Regions from separate parts of the Streptomyces sp. NPDC046985 genome, predicted to be linked through region 1. Evidence: riboswitches for the same ligand, from Rfam matches in the RefSeq annotation. Region 1 holds a riboswitch; the other holds the start of a gene.

What was found. Region 1 has a riboswitch for cyclic di-AMP ahead of ABZ861_RS23670 (M23 family metallopeptidase). Riboswitches for the same ligand answer to the same signal wherever they lie in the genome.
Region 2: linked by a shared signal. The riboswitch ahead of ABZ861_RS09310 (transglycosylase family protein) and the one ahead of ABZ861_RS23670 (M23 family metallopeptidase) in region 1 are both predicted to bind cyclic di-AMP.

Annotation. Positions count from the first base shown of each region.
Region 1 is NZ_JBEYWK010000019.1:27,120-30,517, forward strand. It holds gene ABZ861_RS23665 (GntR family transcriptional regulator) at 1-388, opposite strand, end outside; gene ABZ861_RS23670 (M23 family metallopeptidase) at 703-1,461, opposite strand; cyclic di-AMP (ydaO/yuaA leader) riboswitch at 1,474-1,637, opposite strand; gene ABZ861_RS23675 (pitrilysin family protein) at 1,861-3,249, opposite strand; gene ABZ861_RS23680 (pitrilysin family protein) at 3,246-3,398, opposite strand, start outside.
Region 2 is NZ_JBEYWK010000006.1:3,673-7,070, forward strand. It holds gene eno (phosphopyruvate hydratase) at 1-1,081, opposite strand, end outside; gene ABZ861_RS09310 (transglycosylase family protein) at 1,373-2,074, opposite strand; cyclic di-AMP (ydaO/yuaA leader) riboswitch at 2,079-2,244, opposite strand; gene ABZ861_RS09315 (transglycosylase family protein) at 2,443-3,398, opposite strand, start outside.

The sequences.
Region 1 (3,398 bases):
GGAACCAGCTCCCCAGGGAGCGCAGTTCCTCGCCGCCGTCCGCGGCCCGCTCCTGCCCCAGCCTGACCAGCCCGCGCAGCACTTTCAGATGGGCCTCGGTGCTCCGCTGGGCGGCGCGGGAGGCGGCCAGCGGTTCCAGCAGCAGGCGCATCTCCAGGAAGTCGGCGGCCTCCTCCCCGGTCGGCTCCGCCACATAGGCGCCCGCGTGCCGCCGCGTGACCACGAAGCCCTCGGCCTCCAGGGTGCGCAGGGCCTCGCGCACGGGGACGCGCGAGACGCCGTAGCGGCGGGCGAGGACTTCCTCGGTCAGTCTGCCGCCCCGCTCGTGGACGCCGGCGACGATGTCGTCCCGGATCGCGGTGCACACCGAGTGCGCCGGAATGCGCATGACCGACCTCCGCAGATTCCGCCGAGATTCCCGCGCCGCACCGACGACGCGCGTATGCAGTGACTCTATTCCACGGCGCCGGGATATTTGACGGGGGCCGCAATTCAGCGACGTTTTTCAGACAACGAAAACACGGCGATGGGACCGGCGTGCGGGATCGGACAGCCGAAAGCCCCGGCATGAAAGCCGGGGCCTCGGGGATCTTCTTTGGGTCCAATCGCGGGGGGGGGGGGGCGTGGTTGCGGAGGACCCGGTTGCGGGGCCCCCGCGCGCAGGCTTCCCCTGCGCGGGCCCTTCCCGCGCGTGTCCGCCTGTCAGGCGTTCACGCCGTGCTCGCGGAGGTAGGCGACCGGGTCGACGTCCGAGCCGTAGTCCGGGCCGGTACGGGCCTCGAAGTGGAGGTGGGGACCGGTGGTGTTGCCGGTGTCGCCGGACAGGCCGATTCGCTGACCGGGAGTGACCTGCTGGCCCACCGAGACGCCGACGGACGACAGGTGCCCGTACTGCGTGTACATGCCGTCCGCCATCCGGATCACGATCTGGTTGCCGTACGCCCCGCCCCAGCCGGTCTGGACGACGGTGCCGGCGCCGACGGCGTGGACGACGGTGCCGCTCATGGCGTGGAAGTCGATGCCGGTGTGCACGCCGGAGGACCACAGGGCGCCGCCGGTCTTGTAACCGGTGGAGACGTAGGAGTCGGCGATCGGCGGCACGAAGGCGTTGAGCCGCCGGCGCTCGGCCGCGCGGGCGGCGCGCTCCTTCGCCTCGCGCTTCTCCGTCGCCAGCTCGGCGGCCCGCTCACGGGCGGCCTGCTCGGCCCGCTTCCGCTCGGCGGCCTGCCGCTGGGCGACGGCCTGGGCGTCGATCTTCTCCGCGACGGAGTCGCCGGCGCTGATCACCGAGGTGAGGCCGGTGTCCTGCGAAGCGGGAGTCTCGGCGGCGAGGGCCGGGGCCGCGGCGAGGGCGCCGACGACGCCGGTGGCGGTGAGAGCCGCCACGCCCGCCGCGCGGGCGGTGGTGCGGTGCGTTCTTCCGGGACGGCGATGCCTCCCGGCGGGGCGCGTGAACGCCATGCAGACGATGGTCCTTTCCTTCCCTCTCGCCTACCGGGTTAGCTGACGGGTTCGGAGCAGGAAGGTCTCCTACAGGCCCCCTCGCGCGATGCGCGCGGGCGCCCGATTCACCCCAGGGACGGTGGGTCCCCGGCTCCCCTGGCTCGCGCCGTACGGGGACTCGGCGATGACTGTCCGGTGCCGCGGCTGCGGCGCAGTGCCCGACGGACAGCCGGACCGACGGTAAGGGGGGCCGCTTCCCCTTCCCAAACGCGGCAGCCTCTTTGTAGCGCACGACACAGAGCAGACGGGCATCGTCTTCCCGAACGGCCCCAATACGGACACGGCGGGGCCCTGGTGACGCTTCGGTCACCAGGGCCCCGCCGTGCTTCGCCGTCGCCGGCGCCGCGCCGAGCCGCGCTACTCGGCCGCGACGACGGTGACCTGACCGATGCCCAGGGCCTCGACCGGCGCCTTGATCTGCGCCGCGTCGCCGACGAGCACCGTCACCAGGCGGTCCTGCGGGAAGGCGCCCACGACCGCCGCGGTGGCCTCCACCGTGCCGGTGGCGGCGAGCTGCTGATAGAGCGTCGCCTGGTAGTCGTCGGCCAGGTGCTGCTCCACCTGGTCGGCCAGCGTGCTCGCCACGGCGGCGGCCGTCTCGTACTTGAGCGGGGCCACGCCGACGAGGTTCTGCACGGCGACGTCCCGCTCGGCGTCGGTCAGGCCCCCGGAGGCCAGCCTGCGCAGCACCGTGAACAGGTCGTCCAGAGCCGGTCCGGTGTTCGGCGTGTCGACCGAGCCGCTGATCGCGAGCATGGCGGCGCCGGAGCCGTCCGGGGCCGAGCGCAGCACCTGGCCGAACGCCCGCACGCCGTAGGTGTAGCCTTTCTCCTCGCGCAGGACGCGGTCCAGGCGCGAGGTGAGGGTGCCGCCGAGGCAGTACGTGCCGAGCACCTGCGCGGGCCACACCCGGTCGTGCCGGTCGGGGCCGATGCGGCCGATCAGAAGCTGCGTCTGCACGGCGCCGGGGCGGTCCACGATGACCACGCGGCCGGTGTCGTCGGCGGTCACCGGCGGCACGGGCCGCGGCTTGGCCTGCGTGCCGGTCCAGGCGCCCAGGGTCTCGCCGAGCAGCTCGTCCAGGTCAATGCCGGTGAGGTCGCCGACGACCACGGCGGTGGCCGTGGCGGGCCGCACGTGCCGGTCGTAGAAGGCGCGGACGGCCGCCGAGTCGATGGCGGCGACGGTCTCCTCGGTGCCCTGGCGCGGACGCGACATGCGCGCGGCGGCCGGGAAGAGCTGCCGGGAGAGTTCCTTGGCGGCGCGGCGCGAGGGGTTGGCCATCTCGTGCGGGATCTCGTCGAGCCGGTTGCGCACCAGCCGCTCGACCTCGGAGTCCGCGAACGCGGGCGCCCGGAGGGCATCGGACAGCAGGCCGAGCCCCTTGGCGAGCCGGGAGGCGGGAACCTCCAGGCTGAGCCGCACTCCGGGGTGGTCGGCGTGCATGTCCAGGGTGGCGCCCGCGCGCTCCAGCTCGGCCGCGAAGTCCTCCGCGGAGTGCTTGTCGGTGCCCTCGGCGAAGGCGCGCGCCATGATCGTCGCGACGCCGTCCAGGCCGGCCGGCTCGGCCTCCAGGGGCGCGTCGAGCAGCACCTCCACGGCGACGACCTTCTGGCCGGGGCGCTGGCAGCGCAGCACCGTCAGGCCGTTGTCCAGCGTGCTCCGCTCGGGCGCCGGGAACGCCCAGGGCCGGGCCTCTCCGGCCTCGGGGCGGGCGTGGAAGTCCATCGTGGCGAGCTCGGTCACTTCGCCGCCTCCTCGGTGTCGTCGGTGGCGTCCGCGTCCGGCGCCTGGTCCTGTGCGTCGCCGGCGGTCGGCTCGTAGACGAGCACCGCGCGGTTGTCGGGGCGCAGGCGCGCCTGGGCGACCTCCTGGACCTCCTCGGGCGTCACCTC
Region 2 (3,398 bases), on a different contig from region 1:
AGCGGAAGCCGTTGCGCTGGGCCAGCTCGACGGCGTCCAGCGTCTCGGTGAGCGTGCCGATCTGGTTCACCTTCACCAGCAGGGCGTTGGCGGCGCCGTCCTCGATGCCGCGGGCCAGGCGCTCGGGGTTGGTGACGAACAGGTCGTCGCCGACGAGCTGGACCTTGTCGCCGAGCCGGTCGGTGACGACCTTCCAGCCGGCCCAGTCGTCCTCGAACAGCGGGTCCTCGATGGAGACCAGCGGGTAGGCCGCCGTCAGCTCCTCGTAGTACTCCGTCATCTCGGCGGCGGAGCGCTCCTTGCCCTCGAAGAGGTACACGCCGTCCTTGTAGAACTCCGAGGCGGCGACGTCGAGGGCGAGGGCGATCTGCTCGCCGGGGACGTAGCCCGCCTCGGTGATCGCCTCCAGGATCAGGTCCAGGGCCTCGCGGTTGGAGCCGAGGTTCGGGGCGAAGCCGCCCTCGTCGCCGAGGCCGGTGGCCAGGCCCTTGCGCTTCAGGACCTTCTTCAGCGTGTGGTAGACCTCGGTGCCCCAGCGCAGGGCCTCGGAGAAGGACTCCGCGCCGATCGGGGCGATCATGAACTCCTGGACGTCCACGTTGGAGTCGGCGTGCGAGCCGCCGTTCAGGATGTTCATCATCGGCACCGGCAGCAGGTGCGCGTTGGGGCCGCCCAGGTAGCGGAAGAGCGGCAGGTCCGACGCCTCGGAGGCGGCGTGCGCGACGGCCAGGGAGACGCCGAGGATGGCGTTGGCGCCCAGCGAGCCCTTGTTGTCGGTGGCGTCCAGGTCGGCCATGGCCTGGTCGATCAGGCGCTGCTCGGTGGCGTCGTAGCCGACCAGCTCCGGGCCGATCTGCTCGATGACGGCGAGGACGGCCTTCTCGACGCCCTTGCCCTGGTAGCGGTTGGGGTCGCCGTCGCGCAGCTCGACCGCCTCGAACGCGCCGGTGGAGGCGCCGGAGGGGACGGCTGCACGACCCGTGCTGCCGTCGTCGAGGCCGACCTCGACCTCGACCGTGGGGTTGCCCCGGGAGTCGAGGATTTCCCGGGCTACGACGACGTCGATGGACGGCACGAGCATCTCCTTCGTGGATGTGACGCGGAAACTGCGGGGCTGGTGTGCCTTGCGACTAGAGCCTAACTGTCCCGGGCCGCCCGAAGACTGACCGACCGTCCCGTGGACAGGGTGACGGTACACATTGTTCCCGCTCGGAACAAAGAGGGGGTGAACACATGCGTGAACAGGTGCGTGAACGGAAGGCGAAGAACCCCGCCCCGGCGCGCACGGGGAGCGCGCGCCGGGGCGGGGTCGTGGGAGCGGGGCCGGGCGGCGGCGCCGAGGGCGACCGCCGCGCCTGCGCGCCTCGCTTCCTTACTTCAGGTGGAGCCGCTGACCCGGGTAGATGAGGTCGGCGTCCTGGACGATGTCCTTGTTGAGCTGGAACAGCTTCTCCCAGCTTCCCTGGACGCGGTGTTCGGCGGCGATGGTCCCGAGGGTGTCGCCTGCGACCACCTCGTACTCGCCGTCGCCCTTCTTCACCGTCCCGCCGGTCGGCGTGGTGACGGTCTTCTGGGTCTTCTCCGGGGCCGGGCGGGTCTTGGAGCGGTCGGCGGCCCGCGGCTCGCTGGAGCGGCCGGCGTCGCTGGAGCCGGCCGAGCCGCTGGAGCCGCTGCCGGAAGACCCGGAAGACGACGAGCCGGAGGCGCCGGACAGGCCCTTGCCGCAGACCGGCCAGGCGCCGCGGCCCTGGCTCGCCAGGACCTTCTCGGCGACGGCTATCTGCTGCGACTTGCCCGCCAGGTCGGCGCGCGAGGCGTAGGCGGCGCCGCCGTACGCGGCCCAGGTGGAGTCGGTGAACTGGAGGCCGCCGTAGAAGCCGTTGCCGGTGTTGATGGACCAGTTGCCGCCCGACTCGCACTGGGCGACGGCGTCCCACTCGGAAGCGGTGGCGGCGGAGGCGTTGCCGGAGGCCATCAGCGGGCCGGCGACGGCCGCCCCGGCGATCCCGGCGAGCGCGAGAGCGCGGGTGGCCTTGGCGGGACGGCGGTGCTTGCCCTTGGCGGAAAACAGCATGAAACGATCCCCTCACCGACGCCTACGAGGTGAGCTGTCGGGTTCGGGCCGAATGAGTTGCCCGGCCGCGCCCTCGATGAGGCACGGCTTCACCCCCAGCCGCTCCGGTCGACTGCCCGGCGCGGCGCTTACCTTGGGTCCCCCGCTCCTGCCCGCGGCGCTTGACGCGACGACTGTTCCCGTGCGGCCGCTGGCAGGATTCGGCGTTGCGGCAGCCGGGGCTCGCGGTGGCGAGCGATCACGACCGTAGACACGCGAGCGGGGGAATTTCAAAGACGATCGGGGCTTCTGAGACTCATCCCACACTTTCGCCCAATGGGGCGTTACGGCACGAAACGTGACGCGAACTCCCGCTGCTTTGGGGCGGTTTAGGCGGGGAGATCCAGGGTCTGACCGGCCATGACGTGGTCGGGGTCGGCGCCGAGGACGCCCTCGTTGGCGTGGTAGAGCGCGCGCCATCCGCCGGGGACGCCGAGGGAGTCGGCGATGGACGCCAGCGTCTCGCCCTCGCGGACGGTGTAGGCGCCGTCGGCCACCCGGGAGGCGTGCCGGCCCCCTGCGGACGTCACGCTGTCCTGCTTCAGGTCCTCGGCGGCGCTGCCGCCGCGGTGGCGTCCGGCGCCGAGGGTTCCGGCGTCGAGCGCGCCGGTGTCGACGAGAGCCGAAGAGCCGATGCTCTGCTGCGAGTTGTCCGAGTCGGCCGAGTAGCCCGAGTAGCCCCGTTCGGCGCCGCGGGAGACCGAGCCCGCCTCGCCGGGTATCCGGCCGCCGCCCGTGCCGGAGGCGCCCGGGGCGCCGGACGCGCCGGACGTGCCGGACTCCGCCTGCCGGTCCGCCGTGCCGGGCGAAGAGCCCGTGGAGGACGACGTCTTGCCGCTGTCGGCCGAGCCCGAGGGGCCGGACGCCGTGCCGGGCGCACCGGAGGGAGTCGACGAGCCGGATGAGCCGGACGACCCGGAGGAGTCCGTCGAACCAGTGCCGGTGTGGGAGGAGTCGGACGGTCCGGGGTCGGCGTCGGACGAGCCCGAGCCGCCGGACGAGCCGGAGTCCGCGGACGAACCGCCGCCCACCCCCGTGTCGACGGGCGCCGCGCCGGAGCTCACGGTGAGGCCGGACAGCAGGCCGCAGGCGGGCCAGGCGCCCGGACCGCGGTCGGCCAGGATCTTCTCGGCCACGGCTATCTGCTGGGACCGGCTGGCCTGGTCGGCTCTGGAGGCGTAGTCGAGGCCGCCGTACTTCTCCCAGTCGTCCTGGGTCAGTTGCAGACCGCCGTAGTAGCCGTTGCCGGTGTCGGTGCTCCACGAGCCGCCGGTCTCGCACTCCG